Regions from separate parts of the Arthrobacter sp. 08Y14 genome, predicted to be linked through region 2. Evidence: predicted binding sites of a transcription regulator. Region 2 holds the regulator's gene; each other region holds the start of a gene.
What was found. Region 2 encodes LexA, which represses DNA repair genes until DNA is damaged. Its sites were predicted from a motif close to TCGAACANNTGTTCGA; they were not measured.
Positions count from the first base shown of each region.

Region 1 (5,115 bases), on a different contig from region 2:
GTGGCCGACGACGGCGACGGCGGGGCTGCTGTCCCGCCGTATGGTGCGGGGTCCGGCGCCAGTACCGGTCCCGGCCCCGGGGCCGGCAGGGGCACCGGGCTGGCGGGAATTGCCCGCCGGGCCTCCGCTTTTGGCGGCAAGCTGATCCTCAACAGTCCGCAGGGCGGACCAACCGAGCTAAGGGTGGAACTGCCATGCGCCTTCTGATCGCCGAAGATGATGCCCTTCTGCGCGCCGGACTGGAGCTGCTGCTGAAGGGCGAGGGTTTCGAGGTGGTCGGCTCGGCTGACAACGCTGAGGACCTGCTCGCCGCCTTTGAGCCGGGGAGCGCGGACGGTGCGGTCCTCGATGTCCGGATGCCGCCGTCGTTCACTAATGAGGGGCTGCGCGCCGCGCTGGAGCTGCGTTCGCGCGTACCGGACTTTCCGGTCCTGGTCCTGTCCTCCTATGTGGAGGACAGATATGCCAGCCGGCTCCTGGCCTCCGGTGCGCAGGGCGTGGGCTACCTGCTGAAGGAACGCGTGGGCAAGGTGGGCGATTTCGTGGACGGCCTGAGGCGTGTCCTGGCCGGCGGAACGGTGATGGACCCGGAAGTCATTGCCCAGCTCTTCAGCCGCCGCGGCACGCAGGACCCGGTGAGGTCACTGACCCCGCGGGAGTTCCAAGTGCTGGGGCTGGTGGCCGAGGGACTCGGCAACACTGCCATTGCCCAGGCCATTTTCGTTTCCGAAACCGCCGTCAGCAAGCACATCGGCAATATCTTCGCGAAACTCGGTCTTTCTCCGTCTGACAGCGGCCACCGCCGGGTTCTGGCCACTTTGGCGTACCTTCGGTCCTAATTGACTGGGATTTACGGAAAGCATTTGCTGACCCAAACATTTTTTCTCCTGCGCACCCCGCCCGCACTCTGGACAAACGTGTCACCGGACTGTACCGCTGGTCCTTCCATCCAGTCCGCTGCGGCACAGCGAACAGGACAGGTAGGCTAAAGAGTGCCCCGGTTCCGGTTGATGCATACCCGGTCCGGCAAGATGACGAGGAAGAGATGAATATGCCAGAGCTTCAAGGGAACGATCCCGACAGTATTCGCCAAGAATTCGGTTACCTCACCGTCGCGGAAATCCTGCAGCTCTGTGCCACCCAGAAGATCCTGGACCCTTCATCCATACTGATTTCCCGCAAAGCACAGCTGGGCGAGGGTAATGTGTTTTATCCCGGAACCGTTATTGCCGTCGACGAACAGAGTTTCTGCGTCATTGGAGACCGGAACATCTTTTATCCAAGTACGTTCTTGTCTGCGGAGGACGGCGGAATGCTTCTGCTCGGCTCCGAAATCACCCTGGGGCCGGGCGGCGTCCAGCTCACGGCGGGCCGGTCGGATGCTGTTGCAGTGGGCGACCGCGCCCGGCTCACCCACGGTGCCGTCGTGACGGGAAGGTCGGTGCTTGGCTCCGGATCGCAGATCGTTGGCGCGGTCCGTGCGGAGTCAGTGGTGCTGGCCGACGGCGGGGACCATGCTTCGCTGCCGGCCGAAAAGCGCGGTTCAGTGCTGAAGGGATCCGGTGTTGCCCGCGGGCTGAGGCTTGCACCCGGTGACCTGGTGCACGGATTCGGGGAGTTGACCTCAGCCACGCTCCAGCGCCAGACGGATTCGCCTGCCTAACGGTCTCCGGCGGGCTGATTGCGGGGATCCGCCGGCTCCCCATACCCCCGGTTTCCGGGGGCGCGGCGGCCTATTGTGCCACCGGCCACCAATACCATACAGCGGCGCCACTCACACGCCTGTGCGACCTTCGTTACTAAATAGTTATCTGCCCGTAATCAGCTTGTACTGTTGAAGCCATGCCGTTACCTGAAACGGCGCCCTTGACTTGTTACCTAGCTCTGCCGCTGGTCAAGGTCCACAGATTTCACACTTCGGCAGAGGCGGGGGAACCACTTACGGGTTCCTTGAATCCTTGGGGTTAAGTCAGCCGAGGGTTTCTTCGGCGGACCGGATGACTCCCATCCGCATCCGACAGCTCACCTCGCAGGTATCGGGAGAGGTAACTCTAATGTTGAACAATACTCGTGGACGCCACCGTGCCGGAAATATCGGAATGTGGGCCGCAATCGCAAACACCGCAAGCGGCAAGGCCCGCACCGTGGGCAGCGCCGCTGCAGTCATGGCGGCAGGCTCCGGCCTGGTGCTGAGCATGGCCGGCCCCGCCTCGGCAGGCGTCATCGCAAACGACTCAACCGAGTCTTACAGCGCTCCTGCGGCTGTCACCGCGCCCGTGGAAACTCCGGCACCCGCCGCGGTCTCCACCGCGTCAACGCACGTTGTCCAGCCGGGCGACACCCTGAGTGCAATTTCAGCCACCTACGGCGTCAGCCTGGACAACGTCCTGGCACTGAACGGCCTTGCGCTGGAATCCATCATCTACCCCGGTGACGTCATCACGTACGCCGGAGGCGCTGTTGCTGAGGTAGCTGAAGCTGCCTACGCCGCACCCGCCGAAGCTGCCTACGCTGCACCGGCTGAGGCCGTCTACGCCGCACCGGCGGAAGCCAGCCCGGCCGCAGCCGACTTCAGCACCTTCAGCACCCAGGCGTCCTCCGTGACCCCGGCCGCTTCCACGGGTGCAGCTGTCACCGGCACGAACTCCATCATGCTGAACTCCGCCTACGCCCAGATGGGCGCCGCCCAGGACTGCACCGTCCTGGTGGAGGTTGCCCTCCGGGCAGCCGGCCACTCGGTGGGCGACCTGGCACCGGCACAGCTGGCTGCTTACGGAACCCCGGTTTCTGACCCCCAGCCCGGCGACATCATCTACTACGCCGACGGCGGCATGGGCTTTGCCCACATCGCCATCTACGTTGGTGACGGCCAGGCCATCCACAGCGGATGGAACGGCAACCAGACTGTCCAGCAGAGCGCCAACGTCGGTTCCGGCGCTGTCTACTACCGCGTAGCGTAATCTCGCAGCAGTAGCTCCTATCGGGGCGCAGGAAGCGAACGGACCTGCGCCCCGATAAAGGTAAGAGAACGCCCGGCCAGTTGGCCGGGCGTTCTCTTTGGTTAGTTAGGACACGCACCCGGTTGGGGTGCGCCGGTGAACTGAAATGTCAGGCCGCGGGCTCGTTCTCAGTGTTTTCGTTTCCATCGTTCCCGCCGTCTTCATGGTGGTCACCGTCGCTGTGTCGGTCCCTGGCGGGGCGGTCTTCGTCCGGGGTGCCATCGTCGAACTTGCCATCGTGATGGCGGCCGGCGTGCCCGCGTTCCGGTGCATCCTCGGGGGTGCCATCCTCGGTGGCGCCGTCGTCTGTGCCTTCCTCGACACCCTTCTTGTCGCCGTTGTCCGGCTCCTGTCCGTCGCCCTGGGCTTCCCCGTCGTCGCCGCGCATCTTGTGGTCGCCGTCGCGCATACCCTTTTCTGGCTTGGAATCAGTGTCCTGGTCCGTGTCCGGGTCCTGCTGGTTTTCCTGCTGTTCGGTCACTGACGCCTGTTCCTGGTCGACACTGTTGTCACCAGTGGCCAGGCCGGCAAAGAAGGCACCAACCAGCAGTGCCAGACCTCCCACGACACCAAGAATCCAGCCGAGCGGGCCCCTGACCTTGTCCCGGAAAGCCATCGTGTTTACTCACCTCCAATAGTGGTTTACCTACACAACTATTTTCGGAGCTGATTCTTCGAGGATTCTTAGACTTCCACGACTCTCGGGCTTCCAAGGCTCTCGGGCTTCCGCTGCTCAGAACGGGGAATGCTCCCGGGCTGCCGGAAGCCGCACTTCCAGCACACCTCCGGACCCGTTCACCGCCGGCAAGGCCTGGACGCTGCCGCCGTACCGTGCCGCAATTTCCGCCACGAGGGCCAGTCCCAGACCGTAATGCCGTGGTCCCGGCGTTTCTTCTGCCCTGTCGCGGGCCGAGGCAAACCGTTCGAAGGCGTGCCGGCTGAAACCGGGCGGAAAGCCAGGTCCGTCGTCGGACACACGAATGACCGCTTCTCCGCCGCTTTTTCGAACCGAGAAGCGCACCTGTGAACGGGCAAAGTCCAAGGCGTTGGCGCCGAGCGCCGTGAACACCCGCTGCAGCGCGAACTGTCCGCCGCGCACCAGCACCTGCGGCTCGGGGGCTTCAAGTTCCAGTGTCAATCCCCGCCGATGAGCCGCGGGTTCCAGGGAGTTGACGGTGGAGCCGGCCAGCGACACCAGGTTTACCTCCTCCAACGGTCCCGATTGGCGGGGATCAGCAGACATCAGCAAATCTTCGAGGATTCCGTTAAGCACCTTGGTGTCATCCACCACCTCGTCGGCAGCGTGAACGGCTGCCTCGCGGGACTTCGGCGCATCCGTTTCCGCGGCCAGCCGACGGCGGAGCATCTGTGCGCGCATGCTCAGGAGTGTGAGCGGTGTCCTCAATTCATGGCTGGCATCGGCAACAAAGCGCCGCTGCAGGGCCAGGGCTTCGGCCATCGGCCGCATGGCGGCCCGGGCCGCCCAGGCCGAAAGTGCACCGGCGGCAAGCCCCGCCGCAAGAACCGACACCACCAGCGCCAGAGCCAGGCGTCGCAGCTGTTCAGTGGCCTCCCGTGTGTCGACGGCAGCCTGCACCACATCGCCGCCGCGGCGGGCAGTGAGGACTTCATAGCTGCGGTCCCCGGCGGTTACCGTGTCCCGGCGGGATTCCCCGGTTCTTGCCACTTCAGCCAGCGCCTCTTCGTCCGGCAGACCCGAGGGCATGTTGCGGGACACGGCCAGCCGGCCGTCGTCGTACACCGCCAAAAACACATCCAGCGGAGCTTCCCGCGGAGAGTCGGACTCCACAGCCGAAATGAGGGTTTGTTCCACGGCGCTCCGGGTCTGGGCGGACACAAGCCCGTACACGAGAACGCCGGCCAAACCCAGCAGCACCACGGTCAGCGCCGTGAACTGTACCGCCAGGCGCAGCGCCGCCCGCCGCAGTTCAGTGTCCTCCAAACTGCGGGGTTTCCCGCTCCACGGCCGCCGAACCCTCATGACCTGGTACCGAGCCGATAACCGATTCCCCGCACCGTCAGTACTGCCTGCTTGCCCAGCTTGCGCCGAAGGTAATGCACATATGTGTCCACCACCCCGTCGTCGTCCGCTTCC
Region 1 is NZ_PJIX01000002.1:501,171-506,285, reverse strand. Features, by position in the region: gene CXR03_RS08935 (histidine kinase) at 1-207, shown strand, start outside; gene CXR03_RS08930 (response regulator transcription factor) at 195-839, shown strand; gene CXR03_RS08925 (hypothetical protein) at 1,052-1,663, shown strand; cyclic di-AMP (ydaO/yuaA leader) riboswitch at 1,899-2,050, shown strand; gene CXR03_RS08920 (LysM peptidoglycan-binding domain-containing protein) at 2,055-2,960, shown strand; gene CXR03_RS08915 (hypothetical protein) at 3,109-3,615, opposite strand; gene CXR03_RS08910 (HAMP domain-containing sensor histidine kinase) at 3,733-4,962, opposite strand; gene CXR03_RS08905 (response regulator transcription factor) at 4,998-5,115, opposite strand, start outside.
Region 1: a site for LexA is predicted at 1,775-1,790, ahead of CXR03_RS08920 (LysM peptidoglycan-binding domain-containing protein). Genes of this name have one in related genera too.

Region 2 (5,115 bases):
GCTGCCACGGGCGCCGACACGGTCATTGTGGACAGCGAACTCTCGCCGTCCCAGCGGCGCGGCCTGGAGGACATCGTCAAGGTCAAGGTCATTGACCGTACGGCGCTGATCCTGGACATCTTCGCCCAGCATGCCAAGTCCCGCGAAGGTAAGGCCCAAGTGGAACTGGCCCAGCTTGAATACCTGCTGCCGCGACTGCGCGGCTGGGGCGAATCCATGTCCCGGCAGGCCGGTGGCCAGGTGGGCAGTGCCGGTGCCGGTATGGGTTCGCGCGGACCCGGTGAAACCAAGATTGAGCTGGACCGGCGGAAGATCCGCACCCGGATGGCCAAACTCCGCCGGGAAATCGCGGGCATGAAGCCTGCACGCGAAACCAAGCGGGCCAACCGGCAGCGCAATCAGGTTCCTTCGGTGGCTATCGCCGGGTACACCAACGCGGGCAAGTCGTCGCTCCTGAACCGGCTGACCGATGCCGGTGTCCTCGTCGAGAATGCGCTGTTCGCCACCCTGGACCCCACTATCCGCAAGGCACAGACCGAAGACGGGATCGGCTACACCCTGGCGGACACCGTCGGGTTTGTCCGGTCGCTGCCGACCCAGCTGGTGGAAGCCTTCCGCTCCACGCTGGAGGAAGTGGCGGACGCTGACCTGATCCTGCACGTCGTGGATGCCTCCCATCCTGACCCGGAGGGCCAGATTGCCGCCGTCCGCACTGTGCTGACGGATGTCGATGCCCGCAAGATCCCGGAAATCATCGTCCTGAACAAGGCCGATGCCGCCGATCCGTTTGTCCTGGAACGCCTCCGGCAGAAGGAACGCCGGCACGTGGTGGTCTCCGCCCGTACCGGTGAAGGCATTGACGAGCTGCTGCAGGCCATTTCCGAAGGAATTCCCCGCCCCGCGGTGGACCTGACGCTGATGGTTCCCTACGACCGCGGAGACGTGGTCTCTCGGCTGCACAGCCCGGACACTGAAATCCTGTCCGTGGACCACTCCGAAACGGGAACCCGGCTGCATGTCATGGTCCGCGAAGGCCTTGCTGCTGAACTGGAGCCGTTCGTCACCCATGAGTAAAGACACCACCGGCGAAGTCCTGGAACTTCTGGACACCGCCGTTGCCGGCATGGGCGGACAAAACCGCCCGGGCCAGCATGAAATGGCCCGACAGGTCGCGCAGGCCATAGACGAAGGAAAGCACCTGCTGGTTCAGGCGGGCACCGGAACCGGCAAATCGCTGGCCTATCTGGTGCCGCTGATCCATCACTCGTTGGAGAGCACCAAGCCGACGCTGGTGTCCACTGCAACGCTGGCCCTGCAGTCCCAGATTGTGGGCCGGGACCTGCCTCGGTTGCTCAAGACCCTTCAGCCGCAGCTCCCCCGCGAAGTGGACGTGGCACTGCTCAAGGGCCGCAGCAATTATGTCTGCCTGCACAAGACCGGCGGGGGATTTCCTGAAGAGGAAGATCCCGCCGGTGCCCTGTTCACGCTGGGAGATGACCATGGCGTCGCCCACCCTTCACCGGCTCCCACCTCGGCCATGGGCCGGGAAGTGGTCCGGCTGCGTGAATGGGCGGACGAAACTGACACCGGCGACCGGGATGATCTGGTCCCGGGTGTGAGTGACCGGGCCTGGCGGCAGGTATCGGTGACCTCCATGGAGTGCCTGGGAGCCCAGAAGTGTCCGGTCGCCGCTGAGTGCTTCAGCGAGCGTGCCCGCGCACAGGCCGCCGTGGCCGACGTCGTGATCACCAACCATGCCATGCTGGCGATTGCTGCCTTCGAAGGCCTGGCCGTGCTCCCGGACTATGACGTGGTGGTCATTGACGAGGCACACGAACTGCAGGACCGCGTCACCGGTGCCGTCACCGGCCAGCTCTCCGGCACGGTGATTACTGCCGCTGTTACCGCAGCGCGCAAACACACCTCTGCCAGCGTAGAGGAGCTGGCGCAGGCAGCACGTGCCTTTGAGCAGTCCATGGAGGGTGTTCCCTCCGGGCTGCTGGCGAGCGGACTGAATGAAGAGCAGGAACAGGCCGTGGGGCGCGTTCGCGAGGCCTGCCGAGTGGCGCTCTCTGATTCCAAGCCCGAGCCCGGGGAAACCGCAGACGGCGGCCGGCAAACGGCCCGTTCACGGCTTATGGCCGTGCTGACTGTCTGCGAGCGGCTGATCTCGGCACCGGCGGCCGGCGAGGTGATTTGGGCGTCCCGGCCCAGTTCCTTCTCCCCGTCGGGAGGTTTTTCGCCGCCCGACGAGACCGCCCCCGCCACCCTGAACGTTGCCCCGCTGTCAGTGGCGGGACGGCTGCGTGAAGGGTTGTTTGACGGGCACACCGTTGTCCTGACCTCGGCGACCCTGGCGATCGGCTCCGAGTTCGGGCCGGTGGCCGGTGCCCTGGGCCTGCTGGGTCCGGGTGCACCGTCCTGGACCGGAACCGACGTCGGCAGTCCCTTCGATTACCCGCGCCAGGGGATTCTGTATGTGGCCAAGGACCTGCCCAAGCCGGAGCGGGGCACCTCCGAGGCTCAGCTGGATGAAATCGAAGCGCTGCTTAAGGCCTCAAACGGCGGTGCGCTGGGCTTATTCTCCTCCCGGCGGGCGGCCGAAGATGCCGCCGATGCCATGCGCACCCGGGTGGATTTCCCCATCCTGTGCCAGGGGGAATCTTCCATGTCTTCACTGGTCAAGCAGTTCTCCGAAGAGCCGGACACCTGCCTCTTCGGCACCATGTCGCTATGGCAGGGCGTGGACGTTCCCGGAGCCGCGTGCCGGCTTGTCCTCATCGACCGCATCCCGTTTCCCCGTCCCGATGACCCGCTGATGACCGCCCGCACCCGAGCAGTGGCCAAGGCCGGAGGCAACGGGTTCATGTCCGTGGCCGCGACCCATGCCGCCGTGCGTCTGGCACAGGGCGCCGGGCGCCTGATTCGTGCGGCGGGGGACCGCGGTGTGGTGGCTGTCCTGGACTCCCGGCTGGCCACGGCCCGGTATGGGGGCTTCCTGCGCGCAGCCCTGCCGCCGTTCTGGTCCACCACGGACCGCTCCGTGGTGCTCTCGGTTTTGGGCCGGCTCGCAGAGCAGTCGGCGGCCGAGGAGCTGTCGGCGGGGTAGTCGGGCTGCGGACGTAACCGCGGCACTCTGCGGCCAGTGAGGCCGGGCAGCAAAGACATGGACACGCAAATGGCGGCCGGAAGATTTCCGGCCGCCATTTGCGTGCTTTCCGCTGCAGGGATCCCGCTGGGACGGCGGCTAAAGAGCGCGCATCACCGAGACAACTTTGCCCATGATGACGGCGTGGTCGCCCACGATGGGCTCGTACTGCGTGTTCTGCGGCAGCAGCCAGGTGTGGCCGTTGCGCTGCCGGAAGGTCTTGACCGTGGCTTCATCGTCGAGGAGGGCAGCCACAATGTCACCGTTCTCCGCCGTCGGCTGTCGGCGCACAACCACCCAGTCACCGTCGCAGATGGCGGCATCAACCATGGAGTCTCCCGAAACCTTCAGCATGAACAGGTCACCGTGTCCCACCAGCTGACGGGGCAGCGGCATGATGTCCTCCACCACCTGCTCCGCAAGGATGGGTCCGCCGGCGGCGATGCGGCCGACCAGCGGCACCATGGCGGTATCAACGGAGGTGGCAAGCTCGGTTACCGAGGCCAGCGCCGGGGCTGGGCCTGTGCCCTCTTCACGCTGGTCTCCGGCGCGCCCCGCAGCGCCGGCTGAAGGGCTGTTGTCCGTGCCGGAGCCGTGGCGCCCCGGCGCCTCTTCGGCTGCCGTGCCGGAGGATCCGTCACGGAGCATCAGCGGAATGAGGATTTCCATGGCGCGGGGGCGCTTCGGATCACGGCGGATGTAGCCGAGCTTCTCCAGCTGCATGAGCTGGTGGGTCACGCTGGACAGGCTGGCCAGGCCAACCGTGTCGCCGATTTCGCGCATGGTGGGCGGATAACCGTTGGTGCTCACGGACCGCTGAATCATCTCCAGGACGGTCTTCTGCCTGGGGGTGAGCCCCTTGGCGCGCGCACGGGTGCCTGTGGCAGCTGGTTTGTTGGTGCTGTCTTCGGAAGCAGTCCTGCGGGCCACGTCGGGTTCCCTTCGGGTCAGCTGGTCCCGGCAATGCCGGGGCTGGTCGGTAAATGTCTAATCGGGTACAAGCCGGGACGTTTTGGCCGTGCAAGCCGTTCCGGCGGTTATGTCAGAGGCAGCTGATTCAGTGATCCTGAGGAACCGCTCCGGCGCCTGGGCTTCGGCTCGATCCGCAGAACCTGTTGAAGGTTCCCTCTTGTCCTCAACGTTAAGCGAGCAGCGAGGCGTTTTCAAACATTTGTTCGAGCGAGTCTCGACTTTATTAGTAGATAGGTGCTAGAAATAACTCAGCAGAAATCGAACATACTTTCGACAGCCGCCCTCAGCGGAGGTTCGGGTAGGTCGATCAGCTTCCAATCGTTCGAATATGGCTTCGGGTATTTCCCGCAGCGGTCGAACCGGAAAGGCGTTGCCATGACAACCCAAACAGTCCCGACAGCTCGCACAGCTGATTCAAGTCATACAGCTGCATCAAACACAGCTGCATCAAACACAGCTGCATCAAACACAGCTGCTTCAAACACAGCTCCCTCACGGCACCTCCATTCTTCCCGGCCTTCAGGTCCTTCCCTGCCGGTCAAGACGAACTCTCTGCACCTGACCCGCAGGGGCCGTCTGGTTTTCATCGGCCTCCCGCTGATGCTCGCCGCGGCGGCTGCGCTCATTGTGCTGGGATTCTTCACCGCACCCGCCATGGCCTCCAGCGGGGGGCCGGACGTGACGAGAACCGTCCAGGTCAGTGTGGGTGCGGGTGAGTCCCTGTGGGGCCTGGCGCAGGAGTTCGCTCCTGAGCGTGACCCGCGGGATGTCATGGAAGACATCATGGAACTCAACAACCTGACCGAATCCCGCCTCATCGTTGGTGCTCAGCTTTACATTCCCGTTGAACGCTGAGCCTGCAACAACGCTGACCCCGCAACAACGCTGAGTCCGCAACAACGCTGACTCTGCAACGCTCAGTCCTCAACAACGCTGAGCCCGCAACGCTCAGTCCTCAACACCCCGGGACGAAGCACCCAGAGCCAAACAAGTCA
Region 2 is NZ_PJIX01000003.1:710,821-715,935, forward strand. Features, by position in the region: gene hflX (GTPase HflX) at 1-1,074, shown strand, start outside; gene CXR03_RS15615 (ATP-dependent DNA helicase) at 1,067-3,109, shown strand; gene lexA (transcriptional repressor LexA) at 3,248-4,078, opposite strand; gene CXR03_RS18740 (LysM peptidoglycan-binding domain-containing protein) at 4,721-4,975, shown strand.

Region 3 (5,115 bases), on a different contig from region 2:
GAAATCGATGCTGACGCCGGTGGTTTTGCGGGCAGTGGCCGAGCGTCAGCCGGTGACGGTGGCCAGGGTTGCAGAAGAGGTTGCAGCAAGCACCGGCTGGGAGATCACCGAGCGCAGTCTCTACCGCACCCTGAAAAGGCTGCAGGACACCGGTCTCCTGCACAGTGCGGAGGTCGATGTCCCGCGCACCGGGGCAAAGCGCAAGGAGATCTCCCTGACAGACTTGGGGTCGCAATTCCTTGCCGGAATCACCGCCAGCCTGATCGAATTTCCGGACCCTGGAGCCGGCAGGAAAACTGGCCGCTAAACCGCCTTCACCACCGCCAGATCGGACCACTCGGTGGTGTAGCGCGGGGAAGCGAAGTTCCGCGCCATGGTCCAGTCCGGCTTGGCTGTGGACATTCCGGCCAGTCCCAGGCCAATGCTGGCAGCGCCGTACTTGTCGGTGACCTGCGCCAGCAGCGGCCCGATGTCCTTCTGCTCCGGTCCGGCATCGAACAGGTCGAACACCGGCTCGGCGCCGGCGGGGGAGAGGCCCGTGAGCATGATTCCGGCCTTGGCATACCGGGCACCCTCCACCACCTGGGGATCCATGGCGTCAATCGCGGCCCGGGTGAGCACCAGCGGATCCGCGGTGGGCCGCTGAAGCCGGACCGTGGCCGAGGGCGAGGATGCTTCAGTGCCGCTGAACCGCGACGTGGACGCAAAAACCGTCATGACGCTGGCCAGCTGTCCCTCCTTGGCCAGTCGAATGGCCGCTTTCTGGGCGTACAGGCTCATGACCTGGCGCATCGATTCCTGTGTAGTCACCGGCGTCGCGAAGCTGCGTGAAAAGAGGACCTGCTGCTTGTCTGCGGACTCGGTTTCCATGGGAATGCAGGCGGTGCCGTTCAGTTCCAGCACCGTGCGCTGCAGCACCACGGAGAACTTCGCACGGATTGCGGCGGGATCGGCGGCGCGCAGATCCGCGACGGTGTGGATGCCCAGCGCATTCAGCCGGACACCGTTGCGCGCGCCCACGCCCCACAGGCCGGTGACCGGCACGCGGGACATGATGGTGTCGACGACGGCGGGATCCAGGGTGTCGAGGTTGCAGACCCCTCCCATGTGGGGATTCTGCTTGGCGATCCGGTTCGCGAATTTGGCCAGGGTTTTGGTGGGACCGATTCCCACGCAGACCGGCAGGCCGATGTTCTTCGCCACGGCAGCCCGGATGTCAGTGCCCCGGGTCCGCAGTTCGTCATCGGTGCCGTGCAGGTGCAGGAAACACTCGTCGATGGAGTAAATCTCCTGCTCGGAGGAGAAGCGTGCCAGCAGCTGCATCACCCGCGAGCTCAGGTCCCCGTACAGCTCATAGTTGCTCGAGCGCTGTACCAGGCCCAGCTTAGGAGCGGCCTCGGCCAGCTTGAACCACGGCTCACCCGTCTTGATGCCCAGGGCCTTGGCCTCATCGGAGCGGGCCACCACGCAGCCGTCGTTATTGGAGAGCACCACCACGGGAATGCCGGCCAGCTTCGGGTCAAAAACGCGCTCGCAGGAGACATAGAAGCTGTTTACGTCCACCAGTGCGATGCGGTGCTGCTCAGCCATGAGACGGCCTAGACATGGTGCAGGCACCGGGTCACGACACCCCAGACGGACAGTTCCGCGGGATCCGGCACCCGGATGTCTTCTGAATCCGGGCTGTCCGCGTGCAGGAAGATCCCCTGGCCGGTCAACAGCAGCCGCCGGATGATCAGCTCTCCGTTCAGAACGGCAACAACCACCGACCCGTCTTTGGGCGTCAGCGACCGGTCCACGATCAGCTCGTCTCCGTCGCTGATGCCGGCTTCGTCCATGGCATCGCCGGAAACCCGCATGATGAAGGTGGATGTGGCATCACGGATCAGGTGCCGGTTCAGGTCAATGCCGGCGTCGTAATAGTCCTGGGCTGGTGAGGCGAACCCGGCCGGAAGGGTTGAACCGCGGGCCGGAGGCTGCTCATTCGCGCCGCCGGAACGCGGCGCGGAGCCGGAGGAAAACACGGGCACCGCACACCTCCCTAGAACACACCTTCGAATACCAACAGGTTAGCACCGAGCATGGAAAACACCTTGGCGAACGGCGCAAGTTGCCGCAGACTGGGTGGACATTGCTGCCAGCCAGGGCAGACCGGGCGCAAGACGGGCCCCGGCCGCGTCTCATGCCACCGGAGTTCCCATGAACCAGCCCGCTGTCGAAACGACAAACCTCGTCAAGACCATCGGCTCTACGCGCGCTTTGGACGGGTTCTCGCTCACGGTGGAGGCAGGGCAGGTTGCCGGTTTCCTGGGACCCAACGGAGCTGGAAAATCCACCGCAATCCGGGTGCTGCTCGGCGTGCTGCGCGCTGACGCTGGCACCGCCGCGGTGCTGGGGCTGGACCCGTGGTCAGACGCCGTCGCCATCCACCGCAGGATCGCCTACGTGCCGGGGGACACCACCCTGTGGCCCAACCTCACCGGAGGGGAAGCCATCGATATTTTCACCCGGCTGCATGCCGGCAAGCGGACCGCCGGGAAGGGCCGGGACGCGAAGCGGCAGGCGACACGACGCGCCGAGCTGCTGGAACGCTTTGAACTGGACCCCACCAAGAAAGCGCGCACCTATTCCAAAGGCAATCGGCAGAAGGTGGCGCTGGTCGCCGCGCTCGCCTCAGATGCTGAGCTGTTCCTGCTCGATGAACCCACTTCGGGCCTCGATCCGCTCATGGAGGCCGCGTTCACCGAGGAGATCCGGAACCTGCGCAGCGAGGGACGTACCGTGCTCCTGTCCAGCCACATCCTCGCCGAGGTGGAAAAGCTGTGCGACACCGTCACCATCATCCGCTCCGGCCGCGACGTGGAAACCGGCACCCTGGCCCAGCTGCGCCACCTCACCCGGTCCACGGTCACGGCGACGACGACGGCGGATCCGGCCGCGCTGGCCGCTGCACCGGGGGTGCACAACCTCAGTGCGGAGCACGGATATCTGCGGTTCGACGTCGACAATGCGCAGGTGAACAGCATCCTGGCACTGCTGGCCGAAGCCGGCGTGCAAAACCTGACCATTGCCCCGCCGTCACTGGAGGAGCTGTTCCTGCGCCACTACGGTGACGAGGCGGGAGCAGCGCAATGAGCGCACCACCCACTGCCCGCCGGCAGTCCTTCCGCAACCCGTGGGCTGCCACCGGCGGATTGCTGCGGCTGCACCTGAGGCTGGACCGGATCATTATTCCGGTCTGGACCCTGGCCGTCGGCGCAGGAGTTGCCGGGTCCATGGCCACTTTCGAGACGACCTACACCACCCCGGAATCACTGCAGGCCCGGGCGTCGCTCATGGACAACCCGGCCACGGTCATGATGACCGGACCGGCCTTTGGACTGGAGAATTACACGTTCGGCGCGATGGTCGCCAACGAACTCTCCTTGTACCTCTATCTGGCCGCCGCCATCATGAGCATCCTCCTCGTGGTGCGGCATACCAGGGCGGAGGAGGAATCCGGCCGGATGGAAATGCTCCGTGCCCTGCCGGTGGGCCCTTTTGCACCGGCCGCCGCCGCAATCATCACGGTCGCCGTCGCCAATGCCGCGGTCGGGGCGGCCGTTGTGGCGGCGCTCGCGGGCACATCGTCCCTGGACCCTGCCAGTTCGCTTGCCCTGGGCGCCGGAACCGCACTCACCGGCATGGTTTTCGGTGCGGTTGCCGCGGTTGCCGCCCAGCTCAATGAGCACGCGCGGGGAGCCACCGGCACGGCAATGGCGGTTCTGGCTGCCGCCTTCCTGATCCGGGGAATCGGCGACGTCATCAACAACCAGGGATCCTGGCTGTCCTGGTTCTCGCCGCTTGCCTGGCCGCAGCAGACCCGCCTCTGGGTGGACCTGCGCTGGTGGCCGCTGCTCCTCTCGGCTGCGGCCACTGCAATACTGCTGGTGCTCGCCGTGGAACTGGCCCGGCGGCGGGACCTTGGCGCCGGGCTGCGGACGCCCCGGCCCGGTCCGGCAACCGCCAGGCCCGCCCTGCTTTCCCCGGCGGGTCTGGCCGGCCGGCTGCTGCGCGGCTCCTTTGCCACCTGGACCGTCTCCGCTTTCCTGTTCGCGGCCGCTTTTGGGGCGCTGGCCAATTCCCTGGAGGAATCATTCTCCGACCTCCCGCAGCTGGCGGATTTCATCACCGTGGACCTGGCCGATGTGACCACCAGTTTTGCGTCCGCCATCGTCTCCTTCGTCATCGTTGCCCCGCTCATCTTCAGCGTCTCGGCCGTCCTGCGGCTGCGCGCAGAGGAAGACGCGGGCCGTGTCGAGCAGCTGCTCGCCACCGGCAGTTCCCGTTCCGGACTGCTGGGCGCCTGGCTTGCCGTTGTCACCGCGCAGACCGTCCTGATGACCGCCGTCGTGGGGCTCGGCGCAGGTTTGGGAGTGGCCGCGGGAACCGGCGACGGCGGGTGGTCCGGAAGGCTGGCCCTGGCCGCCCTCACCTACCTGCCCGCCCTGGCACTGACGGCGTCCCTCGCGGTGGCCCTCTACGGTCTGTTTCCCCGGCTCGCTGCACTGGCGTGGGCGCCGGTGGTGTGGAGCGCCATTGTGCTCTTTCTGGGACAGCTGCTGGCTCTGCCCGATTGGGCCATGGACCTGTCACCCCTCGCCCATGTGGCGCTGGTGCCCAGCGCCGATCCGGAGGCTGCCCCGCTGGCGGTTCTGACGGCGGGTGCAGCAGTCCTCGTCGCGGCGGGTTTTACGGGTTTCCGGCGGCGCGACGTCGGGATCGGGTGATCAGCGCACCCGGATGCAGGCTGCCCCTAGCTGCCGTTTCGGCCGGCCCCTAGGCTGGCAGCGGCAGCCAGTCGGCCGCCGTCGGAACCGCCTCAGGAGCTCACGATGAAGCAGGCACCAATTCGTACCGTCATCAGTCCCGGCCGCTATGTACAGGGCGCCGGCGCCATCCACCGGCTCGGAGAGTTCCTTAGCCAGGTCGGGAAGACACCGCTGCTGGTGGCCGACGACGTCGTCTGGGGCTTTGTCGGCCATGACATCGGCACGTCCCTGCAGGTTGCCCAGCTGCCACTCACCCGGGAAGTCTTCAATGGAACACCCACAGCCGTTGAAATTGACCGGCTGA
Region 3 is NZ_PJIX01000001.1:924,530-929,644, reverse strand. Features, by position in the region: gene CXR03_RS04415 (PadR family transcriptional regulator) at 1-307, shown strand, start outside; gene CXR03_RS04410 (Y-family DNA polymerase) at 304-1,590, opposite strand; gene CXR03_RS04405 (LexA family transcriptional regulator) at 1,599-2,030, opposite strand; gene CXR03_RS04400 (ABC transporter ATP-binding protein) at 2,200-3,135, shown strand; gene CXR03_RS04395 (ABC transporter permease) at 3,132-4,769, shown strand; gene CXR03_RS04390 (glycerol dehydrogenase) at 4,875-5,115, shown strand, end outside.
Region 3: a site for LexA is predicted at 2,043-2,058, ahead of CXR03_RS04405 (LexA family transcriptional regulator). Genes of this name have one in related genera too.